Regions from separate parts of the Acuticoccus kandeliae genome, predicted to be linked through region 1. Evidence: predicted binding sites of a transcription regulator. Region 1 holds the regulator's gene; each other region holds the start of a gene.
The links. The regulator PhoB, encoded in region 1, activates phosphate uptake and scavenging genes when phosphate is short. The targets are predictions, from matches to a motif close to TGTCATNNANCTGTCAT.
Positions count from the first base shown of each region.

Region 2: the regulator PhoB is predicted to act here: its motif matches at 1,141-1,157, upstream of DBV35_RS00150 (alkaline phosphatase).
Region 3: the regulator PhoB is predicted to act here: its motif matches at 1,955-1,971, upstream of phnD (phosphate/phosphite/phosphonate ABC transporter substrate-binding protein).
Region 4: the regulator PhoB is predicted to act here: its motif matches at 1,910-1,926, upstream of phnA (phosphonoacetate hydrolase).

Region 1 is NZ_QBBV01000003.1:30,746-34,094, reverse strand. Features, by position in the region: gene pstB (phosphate ABC transporter ATP-binding protein PstB) at 1-265, shown strand, start outside; gene phoU (phosphate signaling complex protein PhoU) at 308-1,036, shown strand; gene phoB (phosphate regulon transcriptional regulator PhoB) at 1,039-1,731, shown strand; gene DBV35_RS19480 (GcrA family cell cycle regulator) at 1,777-2,397, opposite strand; gene DBV35_RS19475 (aspartate aminotransferase family protein) at 2,592-3,349, shown strand, end outside.
Region 2 is NZ_QBBV01000001.1:32,391-35,739, forward strand. Features, by position in the region: gene DBV35_RS00145 (pyruvate kinase) at 1-1,099, shown strand, start outside; gene DBV35_RS00150 (alkaline phosphatase) at 1,206-2,714, shown strand; gene DBV35_RS00155 (hypothetical protein) at 2,782-3,213, shown strand; gene DBV35_RS00160 (ABC transporter ATP-binding protein) at 3,210-3,349, shown strand, end outside.
Region 3 is NZ_QBBV01000002.1:677,040-680,388, forward strand. Features, by position in the region: gene phnC (phosphonate ABC transporter ATP-binding protein) at 1-801, opposite strand, end outside; gene phnD (phosphate/phosphite/phosphonate ABC transporter substrate-binding protein) at 904-1,851, opposite strand; gene DBV35_RS15780 (Na/Pi cotransporter family protein) at 2,175-3,349, shown strand, end outside.
Region 4 is NZ_QBBV01000003.1:214,946-218,294, reverse strand. Features, by position in the region: gene DBV35_RS20230 (alkaline phosphatase family protein) at 1-609, opposite strand, end outside; gene phnA (phosphonoacetate hydrolase) at 612-1,883, opposite strand; gene DBV35_RS20220 (LysR substrate-binding domain-containing protein) at 2,048-2,953, shown strand; gene DBV35_RS31155 (cadherin domain-containing protein) at 2,950-3,349, opposite strand, start outside.

The DNA.
Region 1 (3,349 bases):
CAGCCCGGAAGTCATCCTGATGGACGAGCCGTGCTCGGCGCTCGACCCGATCGCCACGGCCCGCGTCGAAGAGTTGATCCGCGAGTTGCGTGAAAACTATACGATCGTCATCGTGACGCACTCGATGAGCCAGGCGCAGCGCGTGTCCGACCGCACCGCCTATTTCCACCTCGGCTATCTTGTCGAGGAAGGCCCGACTGAGAATATTTTCAACGATCCGCAAGAGAAGCGGACGAAGGACTATATCACCGGCGTTTTCGGCTGATCGTATCGTCGAGGCGCACGGACAATCTGGAGGATGACGTCCGTGACGGATAGTGTTCGCGACCGGCAGCGTGAGTTGCAGAGTCTTGCCGGTGAGATCGCAGAGATGGGCGGGCTCGCCGAGCGCCTCGTGATGGACAGCGTGATCGCGCTGACCCGGATCGACACCCAGCTCGCCCGCGCCGTGATCGCCGCCGATCAGCGTCTCGACGCCATGCAGCGCACGGTCGAGGCGCACGCGGTCGATCTGATCGCGGCGCACCGTCCGGTCGACAAGCCGCTGCGCGAGCTCGTGGCGGCGCTGCGCATCTCCTCCGACCTCGAACGGGTCGGGGACCTTGCGAAGAACAACGCCAAGCGCGTCCTCGCGATCGAGGGGCGGATCCATCCGACCCGCGTGGCGCTCGGCGTGGAGCACATGTCCGACATCGCGCTCGAGCAGCTGAAGGCCGTGCTCGACGCGTTCACGAGCCAGGACCTCTCCGCCGCCCTCGAAGTGCGCAATCGCGACGACGAGGTCGACGCCATCTACACGTCCATTTTCCGCGAGCTTCTGACCTACATGATGGAAGACCCGCGGAACATCACCTTCTGCACCCACCTCCTGTTCTGCGCGAAGAACATCGAGCGCATCGGCGACCACGCGACCAACATCGCCGAGAACATCCACTACCTCGTCACCGGCGAGCAGCCGGCCGAGGCACGGGTGAAGGCCGACACGTCCGCCTACCTGCCCGCCGACTTCACCAGCAAACCCCCTAGGAGTTCCTGATCGTGCCACGGGTCATGATCGTGGAGGATGAGGAACCCCTCATTCTCCTCCTGCGCTACAATCTCGAAGCCGACGGATATGATGTCGAGGCTTGCCGACGCGGCGACGAAGCCGAGCTGCGCCTCCTCGAAGAACTCCCGGACCTTCTGATTCTCGACTGGATGCTGCCGGGCCTCTCCGGCATCGAGCTGTGCCGCCGCATCCGCTCGCGGCCCCAGTCCGAGCACCTGCCGGTCGTCATGCTGACCGCGCGCGGCGAGGAGACGGAGCGCATCCGCGGCCTCGCGACCGGCGCGGACGATTATGTCGTGAAGCCGTTCTCGACGCCTGAGCTGATGGCGCGCGTGCGGGCGATCCTGCGCCGCTCGAAGCCGGAGGTGGTCTCCTCGATGCTGCGCGCGGGCGATATCGAGCTCGACCGAACGACGCACCGCGTCCGCCGCGCGACGCGCGAGGTCCATCTCGGCCCGACCGAGTTCCGCCTTCTGGAATTCCTGATGCAGTCCCCCGGCCGCGTCTTCTCGCGCGAGCAGCTTCTCGACGGGGTGTGGGGACGGGACGTCTATGTCGACGAGCGCACCGTCGACGTCCATATCGGCCGGCTGCGCAAGGCGATGAACCGCGGCAAGGCCCGCGACCCGATCCGCACGGTGCGCGGCGCCGGCTACGCCTTCAACGACCAGTTCGCGCGCTGAGGCGCGCGGGCCCGGCGGTCGCAGCCGGGGGAACGGGAGGCCGCCTCAGTGCGGCCTGTCCTTGCCCTTCTTGGCGACGCGCTGCGGGAACGCGAGATCAGCGTGCGCATTGCAATAGACGGCACCCGGCGTCGTCCGCGCGCCGCAAAAATGGAAGCGCGGATCGGACGGATCGCCGATCGGCCAGCGGCAATGGGAATGTCCGAGATCGAGCAGCGTGATCCCACCGCGCAGCGGCACGACCTCCGCGACCGGCTCGGGCTGGGGCGGGGCGATCATCGGCGGCGCCTCGCGCTCCACCACCTTCACCACGGTCGAGCCGACGGCCATGACGCGCGGCTGCGCGCCGGCGGGCTTCGGCCGCGCGACGTGGGGCGGGACGGACGGCGCCGGCGCGCTGACGGTGCGCTGGCGCGTCGGACGGGCCTTCGGCGTTTTGACGCGCCCAGACAGGCCCAGTCGATGGATCTTGCCGATCACCGCATTGCGGCTGACGCCGCCAAGGGTGGTCGCGATCTGGGAGGCCGAATGGCCTTCCGCCCAGAGTTTCCGCAGCACTTCGATTCGCTCGTCGGTCCAGCTCATCGGGCAACCCCCTTTGTCCACGGCCGATCCACAGGGACTCCACAGCCGCACGCCGACGATCGGCGCCAGGAAGCGCGGCAAACCGTGAGGAGTATGCGGGGCACGCGAAATCGTGCCTTGCTGACGCGAATCCTAGGAGATTTGACGAATCACCGTCTATGCCCTCGGACTCACGGACGACTCGAACCTTGCTTTTTCCCCAACCATCGGGAAGAAAGCCCGCTCGTTCCCGCCACATCAAAAGTTTCATGTGGAGAAGCGCGAAAGGCGCCGAAATGACCCTCAACAGCCTGTTCAAGAACTACAACCGCGTCGACATCTCCTTCGAGAAGGGGGAGGGCGTGTGGCTCGAGGGTTCGGACGGGCGACGATATCTCGACATGGGAGCCGGCATTGCGGTGACCGCGCTCGGGCACGCCCATCCCCATCTCGTCGAGACGCTGCGGGAGGCCGCGGGCAAGGTCTGGCACACGTCCAACCTCTACCGGATTCCGGAGCAGGAGCGGCTCGCCGAGCGGCTGTGCGCGGCGACCTTCGCCGACCGGGTCTTCTTCTGCAACTCGGGCGCCGAGGCGAACGAGGCGGCGATCAAGGCCGCGCGCCGCTATCATTATGTGAAGGGCGCGCCGAACCGGACCCGCATCATCACCGTCGAGGGCGCCTTCCACGGCCGCACGCTCGGCACGATCGCGGCCGGCGGCTCGCCCAAATATCTGGAAGGCTTCGGTGAGCCCCTCACCGGGTTCGATCAGGTGCCGTTCAACGACCTGAAGGCCGCCGAAGCGGCGATCGGGCCGGATACGGCCGCCATCATGGTCGAGCCGATCCAGGGCGAGGGCGGCATCCGCGTCATGGACCGGCAGGTCCTGAAGGGCCTGCGGGCGCTGTGCGACAAGCACGGCCTCTTGCTCGTCTTCGACGAGGTACAGACCGGTCTCGGCCGTCTCGGCACGCTCTTCGCCTATGAGAGCCTCGGCGTCACGCCGGATATCCTCGCCTCGGCGAAGGGTCTCGGCGGCGGCTTCCCGATCGG
Region 2 (3,349 bases), on a different contig from region 1:
CCCCGCGACGGCCGCCCGCCGTGCGCGGATCATGGTGACGCTGCCGACCGAGGCGGCGACCGATCCGTCGCTCGTGGACGATCTCGTCCGGCGCGGGATGAACGTCGCGCGGATCAATTGCGCGCACGATGATCGCGCGGCGTGGAAGGCGATGGCCGAGCATATCGGCATGGCCGCGCGGCAGCACGGGCGGCCGGTGAAGATCCTGATGGACATTGCCGGGCCGAAAATCCGCACGACCGAGACCGCCCACGCCAAGAAACAGCGCAAGGCGATGCCCGGAGACGCGCTCCGCCTCTTCGCCGCCGGCGCGCCCGCCATCGGCGAGGACGCACCCTTCGCGGCGACGATCTCGTTCCCGGAGGTCGTCGAGCGGGTCCATGTCGGCGACCGGGTCGTCTATGACGACGGCAAGCTCCACGGCGTCGTGGAAGAGGTGTCGCCGGGCAGCGCGCTCGTGCGCGTGCGCAGGGCGCGCGCGGCGGGCACCCGCATCAAGCCGGAGAAGGGCCTCAACTTTCCGGACACCGCGGTCGGGCTCTCCCCGCTCACGACCAAGGACGAGGCGGATCTCGCGACCGTCATCGAGTGCGCCGACAGCATCGGCTACTCGTTCGTCAGCCACCCCGACGATCTCGACCTGCTGGAGGCGGCGATCGCCAGATCCGGCGCGACCGGCCGGCCCCTCGGCCTCGTCGCGAAGATCGAGCGGCCGGAGGCGGTGCGCAACCTGCCGAACCTCATCGCGCGCGCGGCCGGCCGCCGCCCCTTCGGCATCATGATCGCGCGCGGCGACCTCGCCGCGGAGATCGGCTTCGAGCGGCTCGCCGAGATGCAGGAGGAGATCATGTGGGTCTGCGAGGCGGCGAGCGTCCCGGTCATCTGGGCGACGCAGGTCCTGGAGACGCTCGTGAAGGAGGGGACGCCGACGCGGGGCGAGATGACCGACGCCGCGATGTCCGCCCGCGCCGAGTGCGTGATGCTGAACAAGGGGCCCTTCGTCGGCGACGCGGTGGAGATCCTCGACCGTCTCCTCACCCGGATGGAGTCGCACATCCTCAAGAAAACGCCGACGCTCCGCGCCTTGAAATCCTGGTGATTCACATTCTGCGCAAATTGCTAGGGGGCAAGGCATTGCATTGTTGTCGCAGTGTCACCTTCGGGACGTAGAGGCTCAGCCAACGACATCACCCCGGAGCCTTTCCATGAAACAGCTCGCCCTTGCGACGACGGCGCTCGCCCTCCTTCTCGGCGCCGCGCACGCGCAGGACCTCCCGCAGGCCTCCAGCACCTGGTACACGGACGCCCAGTCCGCGCTGCAGGCACAGCTCGCCCGCCAGCCGAACACGAACCGCGCCAAGAACGTCATCCTCTTCGTCGCGGACGGCAACGGCGTCGGCACGAACTACGCGATCCGCCTGTTCGCCGGCCAGCAGCAGGGCAAGCTCGGCGAAGAGCATGTCCTCCCCTACGAGGCGTTCCCGAACCTCGCCCTCGTGAAGACCTACAACGTCAACGCCCAGACCCCGGATTCGGCCCCGACCGCGGGTTCGATGAACACCGGCGTCAAGCAGGTCTTCAACACGATCAACCTCGCCCCCGAGGGTGCCGTTCACGACGAGTGCGCCACCGAGGCCGACAACGCGCTGACCACCTTCGCCGAGATCGCCAGCGAAGCCGGCAAGTCGGTGGGTGTCGTCACCTCCGCCCGCATCACGCACGCGACGCCGGCCGCCGTCTACGCCAAGACCGCCAACCGCGACTGGGAAGACGCCGTGCCGGAAGGCTGCGATTCCTCGCGTGACATCGCCACCCAGCTCTTCGACCAGATGCAGGCCGGCGTCGTCGACCTCGCCTTCGGCGGTGGCCGTCGCTATTTCGCCCCGACCGGCGTCAACACCGAGGAAGGCGGCAAGGGCCACCGCGCCGACGGCCGCAACCTGATCGCCGAGGCGCAGGAAGCCGGTGTCCAGTATGCCTGGAACACCGAGACTTTCTCCGCCCTCAACCTCGACGGCTCGACCCCGATCCTCGGCCTCTTCGAGGACAGCCACATGAAGTATGAGGCGGACCGGACCGACGCCGACGAGCCCTCGCTCGCCGACATGACCCGCGCCGCGATCGAGTACCTGAAGACCAACGAGAACGGCTTCTATCTCGAAATCGAGAGCGGCCGCGTCGACCACGCGAACCACGACGGCAACGCCTATCGCGCGATGGTGGACGGTGTCGCCTACGCCGAAGCCGTTGCGATCGCCGACGAGCTGACCGACGACGAGGACACCCTCATCATCGTCACCGCCGACCACGAGCATGCGATCGCCTTCAACGGCTATTGCGGCCGCGGCACGCCGATCCTCGGCCTCTGCTACGATGTCGCGAAGGGCCAGGTGAAGCACTCCGAAGAGCCGGTCCTCGCCGCGGACGGCAAGCCCTACACCGTCATCGGCTACCTGAACGGCGCCGGCTCGCTCATGAAGGAGCAGACGGACGGCACGTTCTCCGGTTCGCGTCCGGACCTCACCCAGGAAGAGGCTGTGGACCCGGAATATCTCCAGCAGGCGCTGATTCCGACCTCGTCCGAGACCCACTCGGGTGAAGACGTCGCGGTCTACGCCAAGGGCCCGTTCGCCCACCTCTTCGACGGCACCATCGAGCAGAACTTCATCTTCCACGTGATGAAGCACGCCGCGATGGACACCGCGCAGAACTAAGCCATCGGGCACCGAGGGGCCGCCGCGGTGGCCCCTCTTACCACCGCCATCGCCTCAGGAGGGTTCAATGGACCGCAGAGATTTCCTGTCCGCCATGGGCGCCGCGGCGCTGCTCGGCGCCGTCGCGCGCCCGGCCGGCGCCGAGGACGTCGTGCGCATGCGCGACCTCTACAACAAGGACCTCTCCTTCTCCGACTACGCCAAGGCGATGGACGGCAAGCGCGTCACGCTCCAGGGCTTCATGGCGCCACCCCTGAAGGCGGAATCGAATTTCTTCGTGCTGACCAAGCGCCCGATGGCGGTCTGCCCCTTCTGCGAGACCTCCGCCGAATGGCCGGACGACATCGTGGCGATCTATTCCAAGCGTACGGTCGAGGTGGTGCCCTTCAACGTCCGGATCGTGAGCCGCGGCGTCCTGGAACTCGGCGACCATCGCGACGAGGAGACCGGCTTCGTGAGCCGCGTGCGCATCGTCGACGCGAGCTACGAACGCACTTGACCCAAGCCGGCCTCTCGCTGCGCGTCACCGGGCTCACCGTCGAGGGGGATCGCGGACGGCGGCTTCTCTCCGTCCCCGCGCTCGCCGTGTCGCCCGGCACATGCGTTGGCCTCACCGGCCCGTCCGGCGCCGGCAA
Region 3 (3,349 bases), on a different contig from region 1:
CATCTCGCGCTCGCTCTGCGGGCCGGGCTCGTCCTCGGCCGCCTTGCGGCGCATCGCGGTCCAGTCCTCCTCGCCATAGATCTTGGTGAGGGCCGCCTCGTCGAGCGCGTCGGGCGGCCCGTCGAAGACGAGCTCGCCGGCGCGCAGGCCGAGGATGCGCTGGGTGAAATCCTGGGCGAGGACGACATCGTGGATGTTGATGATCGCCGGCAGCCCCCGCTCCCGGCACACCTCCAGGATGAGGCGCATGATCTGCCGGCTCGTCTTCGGATCGAGCGAGGCGGTCGGCTCGTCGACGAGGAGGAGCTCCGGATCCTGCTCCAGCGCCCGCGCGATGCCGACGCGCTGGCGCTGGCCGCCGGAGAGGGCGTCGGCGCGCTTGTCGGCATGCTCGGAGAGGCCCACCCGGTCGAGCAGCGCGAACGCCTTCTCGACGCTCTCGGGCGGGAATTTGCGCGTGAAGGAGCGCCAGAAGGGCACGTAGCCGAGGCGGCCGGAGAGGACATTCTCCATCACCGTCAGCCGCTCCACGAGCGCATATTCCTGGAAGATCATGCCGATCCGCCGCCGCGCGCGCCGCAATTCGCCGCGCGAGAGGCGCGTGATGTCGACGTCACCGAGGCGCACGCTCCCCGCGCTCGGCTCGACGAGGCGGTTGATGCAGCGGATGAGCGTCGACTTGCCGGCGCCCGACGGGCCGATCAGCCCGACGACCTGGCCCGGCGGCACTTGGGCCGAGACGCCCTTCAGCGCCTTGTCCCCGGTCTTGTAGGTCTTGGTCAGACCCTCGATGGTGAGCAACGTCGAATGTCTCCGGCGCGCGTCGAGCCCGGCCGGCGGCGCGGCCGGGCGTCGAGAGGATGGGAACCGCGCCGGCCGTCCGGCAGACGCGACGGCATCGGCTTACTGGCAGTCGTAGGTGACGCCGTTCGCCTCGTCGATCTGACGGATCACCGCCCAATCGTCCTTGAAGGTGATCGGGATGAACTGCGCCTCGCCATTGCGCTGGAACTCGGCCTGGAGCGAGGAACCGTCCCAGTCGAAGCTGAAGAAGGCGTCCTTGATCTTCTCCTGCAGCTCGGGCTTCAGGTTGTAGACGACGCCGTAGCCGGTCGTGGGGAAGGTCTGCGAGGTGTAGAGCACCTTCAGCTGGTCCTCGGTCACGACATTGCGCTCGATCATGCGCTGCTTGACCGAGTTCGCGATCGCTGCGGCCGGATAGTCCTTGTTGGCGACGCCGAGGATCGAGTTGTCGTGCTTGCCGGAAAAGACCGGCGTGAAGTCCTCGCCCGCGATGAGATTATACTCCGACTTCAGGATCGCCGAGGGCGCCTTGAAGCCCGAGTTCGACGTCTCGGACGTGAAGGCGAGCTCCTTGCCCTTCAGATCCTCGACGCTCTCGATGCCCGAGCCCGGATAGGTGATGATCTCCATCTCGTAGCCGAAGGACCCGTCCTCCGCGGCCATGATGGTGAAGGGGCGGAAGCCGGCGCAGGCGACCGCGAGCGGGTTCGACCCGGTGTTGAAGCCGGCGATGTGGAGACGGCCCGCGCGCATCGCCTCGATCTGCGCCGCGTTCGACTGCACGGGGAAGAACTGCACGCGCTTGCCCGTCTGCTCCTCCAGATAGGTGAGGAAGTCGGCCCAGGCCTCGCGATAGACGGCCGGGTCCTCGACCGGGGTGTAGGCGAAGATCAGCGTGCCCGGATCGATCTGGTCGGCCGCGTTCTGCGGGATGTCGGCGATGAGGTCGCCGTCGGCGTCGGTGTAGCGGTCACTCAGCGTGAAATCGGCGAGCGCTGGCGATGCGAACAGGATCGCGCCCGCGAGCGCGGCGAGTGTGCGGTTCATGTGTCCTCCCTGGTCCGGCTCGCCACCTTGGGTGGTCGGCCGGTTCTTATTGCGCCGATCCTGCCAGCCGGGCGCGCCGATGGCCAGACCGGACGGGCGATTTTGTCATCTCACTGTCATGTTACACGGCGAAAAAGCGCACAGTATGAGCGGGGACTCGGCGCCATGACGCATACGTGCCGGAAATTCCTGCCAAACATCCCTGGAACGATACGCACGAAATGCGCATGATAGAGAGTCGATGACGCTTTCGGTGCGCTCTTCCCAAACGGCCGCGCGCCGCGCCATCCACCCGTCCGCTTCCGACCATCGGGGATGACAGTTTGGAGACATTGATCCACCTCGCAGGTGCAGTCGCCCTCCTGTTGTGGGGCATACGGACCGTCCGCACCGGCGTGGAACGGATGTTCGGGCCGCAGATCGAGACCCACGTCGCGGTGCTCACCGGCCGCCGCCTCGCCGCCTTCGGGCTCGGCGGCGCGGCCGCCCTCGCCTTCCAGTCGTCGACCGCGGTGGTGCTGATGGCGGCGAGCTTCGCCTCGGGCGGGGTGCTCGCGATGCCGGCCGCGCTCGCGACCGTGCTCGGGGCGGAGGTGGGATCGAGCCTCGCGGTCCTCATCCTCAACATCGACATCGCGATCCTCGCCCCGCTCCTCCTCTTCGCGGGTTTCGTGACCTTCGGCGCCTCGCGCGAGCGGCGGGGCAAGAATGCCGGGCGGATCATGCTCGGCCTCGGCTTCATCCTCACCGCGCTCGGCTTCCTCGGCACGGCTGCTTCCGGCCTCGCGGCGAGCCCTGAGGCGGCCGAGATCATCGGCATCCTCAGCGGCGAGGCGATCATCCTCGTGCTCGCGACAGCGATCCTCACCTGGATCATGCACTCCTCGATCGCGGTCGTCCTGATGATCGCGCAGCTCGTCTCGTCCGGCGGCCTGCCGCACGATGCCGGGCTGTGGATGGTGATCGGCGCCAATGCCGGCGCGGCGCTGCCGGCCCTCGTCAGCGGCTGGGCGCTCGGCGGCAAGGGGCGCCAGCTCGTCACGGGCGCGGCGATCCTGCGCCTCATCGGCGTCACGCTCGGCGCGGCGATGCTGTCGATCCCCGGCCTCACCGCGCTGCCGGTGATGGACCTTGCGGCCTCCCATGTCGTCATCGCGCACTTCGCGCTGAACCTTGCCGTCGCGCTCGCGGCGCTCCCCTTCGTGCGCGCCCTCACCCGCCTCGCCGCGATCGTTGTCCCGAGCGCACCCGCGCCCGAGGCCGACCGCTTCGCCGAGCAGATGTTCCTCGCCCCCAGCGACGTCGCGACCCCGCAGACCGCCTTCCTCAACGTCGCGAACGAGACCTCGCGCGTCGCCCACATCGTCTACGACATGATGGGCGGGATCTCCGACCTCTTCCGTGACCCGGAGGCGGAGGGGCGCATCCGCTCGCTGGAGGGCGATGTCGACCGGCTGCACCAGCAGATCACCCTCTACATGGCCTCCATCAAGGTCGC
Region 4 (3,349 bases), 180 kb from region 1:
ATGGTCGGGGCTGCCGAGGGGGACGGCGTGCTGCGTCGTGTCGGGCTCGGAGAGCCACAGCACGGCGAGCGCCGGGTCGCCCTTCACCGCCTCGGCGATGAAGCGCTTCGCCATCGCGCGGTCGCCCTCGATGCCGATTGCGATGTCGAGCGGCTTGGCGACCGGCAGAAGGCCCGGCCCGCGCGAGCCGGCCCGGTGATAGACCGTGCCGAACCCGTCCGGGTCATGCGCATAGGCCGCGCCCGGCGAAACGTTGTTGAAGACGACGACGCCGCCCCGATCGGCGAGCCGCTCGGCCATCGTCGGGCGGTGGAGCGTCGCGCCGGTGAGGGCGCGCTTCACGTCGAAGAAGTCCGGCTTGCCGACGTCCTGGAGTGTCAGATGGCCGTTCTTCTTCAGCGCCACCGTGTTGCCCGAGAGGCCGTTGCGGCCGGGCTGGCAGCCGGTCGCGAAGGCGGCGGAGACGACGCGCGTCGCCGACGGGAAGACCGAGCGGTGCGCCGTGTAGCGCGTGGCGCGGCCGGCGAAGGCGGCAAGGTTCGGCGTCGTCTTCGCCGAGACGAGGTCCCGGCGCAGCCCGTCGAGGATGAGGACGATCGCGCGCGTCATGGTCAGATCACCCCGTTCAGCGCGAAATCGAAGATGTCGTAGTTGCGCAGCGGGCCGGACGCCTTGGCGCGGTAGGCCTCGTTCAGCGGGTGGGAGAGGATGAACGGCACCGCCTGCTCTGCGAGTCCGCCATGGGAGCGGAGCCGCGTCCCGGCGAGGGCGGAGAGGTCGTGGTCGGCCCGATGGGCGCCGAGCGCGAAGCCGGGCGCGGCGATCGCGACGACATCCCCCTCCCGCTCCGGCGGCAGGTCGAAGCGGGCGGCGGCGTCCGCGCCGGTCATCGCCTCGCCGACGCCCTCGGTGCCGGCGACCGTCCCGAGCACATCGGCGACGGGGAGGGCCGGGTCGGTGACGTGGACGCGCACGAAGCCGCCGAGCGCGCCGTGGTGGCGCACGAACGGATCGGTGATCGGGCAGATCACCCGCACCCGCCCCGCACCGAAGGCCGCGTCGATCGTGTCCGCGAGGTAGGCGACGCGGGCCGCGCCCGCATCGTCGGCCATGTCGTTCATGCCGTGATCGGCGACGATGCCGACCGTCGCGCCCGCCGCGAGGAGCGCGCCGACGCGGTCGTCGACGGCCTTCATGAAAGCGTTGGCCTCCGCGGTGCCGGGGGCGTGGGCGTGCTGGATGAGGTCGGACAGGGAGAGGTAGGCGACATCCACCTTGCCCTCGGTCACGAGCTTCACCCCGGCATCGAGCACGAAGAGGGAGAGATCCGGATGATAGGGGGCGGGGGTCGGGCGGCCGACGAGGCGCGTCGCGTCCTCGATGCCGTTGCCCTCCTGCGTCGCCGCGTCGGCCCGCTCGGCGGAGAAGGCGATGCCGTCGAGATCCTTGGCGAGCGCCTTGAGGAGCTTGTCCTTCGCGGTGACCGCCGCGACGCGCACGCCGATCCCCGAAAGGCCGGCGAGGATCGTGCCGGTGCGCATCCCCTCAGCGTCCAGCATCATGATCTCGCGCCCGGTGGCGGCGTCGAAATAATAGTTGCCCGAGATGCCGTGGACGCTCGGCGGTGCGCCGCAGACGATCGACACATTGTTCGGGTTGGTGAAGGTCGGCATCGCCGCGAGGGCGGTGGCGGCGAACCCCTCGTCCATCATCCGCACGAGATGGGGGACGACACCGGCGGCGCGGGCGGCGGCCACATAGGCCGGGTCGCACCCGTCATAGCAGATGACGGCCGTCGGGCGGCGCGGGGCGGAATAGGTGCGGCCGTTGACGGTGCAGGCGGGAATGGCCTGCGTCCGCGCGCCGTCGAGGGAGAGGTCCATCAGGGCTCCAGCGGGCGAACCCCCACCGTTATCAAACCGCCATGTGTTTGATGTATAAGGGTTCTTATAGAGAACACGTCACGCTTTCGCGATGCGTGCTGAGTAATCCGATCCGGATGGCTGATGCAATTGAATTAAATTCGCGCGTTGTGAGATGAATTCACATGACAAAACGACGACTTCCACCGATCAAATCTTTGATTGCACTTGAAAGCGTCATCCGCACAGGCAGCGTATCCGCCGCAGCGGAGGATTTGTCCGTCACACACGGCGCGGTGAGCAAGCAGCTCGCGCATCTTGAGGACTGGATCGGGCTCCCGATGTTCCGCGAGCGGCGGCGCGGGATGATCGCGAACGCCTCGGGCGAGCGGCTCGCGGCCGCCGTCGGCGCGGCGCTCGACGGGATCGAGCGGGCGCTCGACGAGGTGATGGCGACGGAGAACCAGCCGGTGCTGACCGTGGTCGCCCCCGCGACCTTCGCGATGCGCTGGCTCATCCCGCGCCTGCCGACGCTGGAGCTGCGCGGCCGCGAGGTCGGCATCCGCGTGCGCCCGACGCACACGACCGAGGATTGGGACGCGCTCGACTATGATCTCATCGTGCGCCGGGCCGAGCCGCTGCCCGCGCGCCTCTCACCGCGCCCGCTCTTCCGGGAGGCGCTGGGCCTCCTCGTCCCGCCCGCGCTCGCCGGCGCCGGGGACCCGCGTCAGCTTCCCTTCGTCGACGCGGCGACGCGCACCGGCGAGCTCACCGCCTGGTGCAACAAGGCGTTCGGCGGCCGTCCCGCCCGGCCGCCGAAGATCTATCCGCATTTCTATGTGGCGATGGAGGCCGCGCTCGCCGGGCTCGGGGCGATCGTCGCCCCCGTCGCGCTGCTCGGCCCGCAGCTCTGCCAGGGGGCGCTGGTGGAGCCGTGGCCGCACCTGCGCGTCCCCGGCGCGCTCTACAGCATCGGCGTCGCGCCGGACGGGCCGAACCGCGCGGCGTCCGAGGCGCTCTCCGCCGCGATGGTCCGCCAATGGGCCGAGGCGGCGGCCGCCGCCCCGGAGTTCGCCGCCGCAGCCGTCTAGAGCAGGAAGTCCGCCGCGCCGAGATCGGCAAGCGCGACGCCGCGCAGCGTGACGGTCCCGTCCTCCAGGGTGAGGACGGTGTCGCCGTGCCCATTCTCCGCGAGGTCCAGCGCGGCGAAATCGTCGAGCCCGAGCGCAGTGAGGTCGATCACGTCGACGCCCGCCGCGTAGTCGAGCACGCTGTCATCGCCGCTGCCCGCACCGAAGACGAAGCGGTCCGCGTCCTCGCCGCCGATGAGGATGTCGTCGCCGACCCCGCCATCGAGGACATCGGCCCCCTCGCCGCCGCGCAGCGTGTCGTCCCCGTGCCCGCCGGCGAGCCAGTCATCCCCGGCCTCGCCGCGCAGCATGTCGTTCCCGTTCCCGCCATCGAGCGAGTCGGCGTCGCCGCCGCCA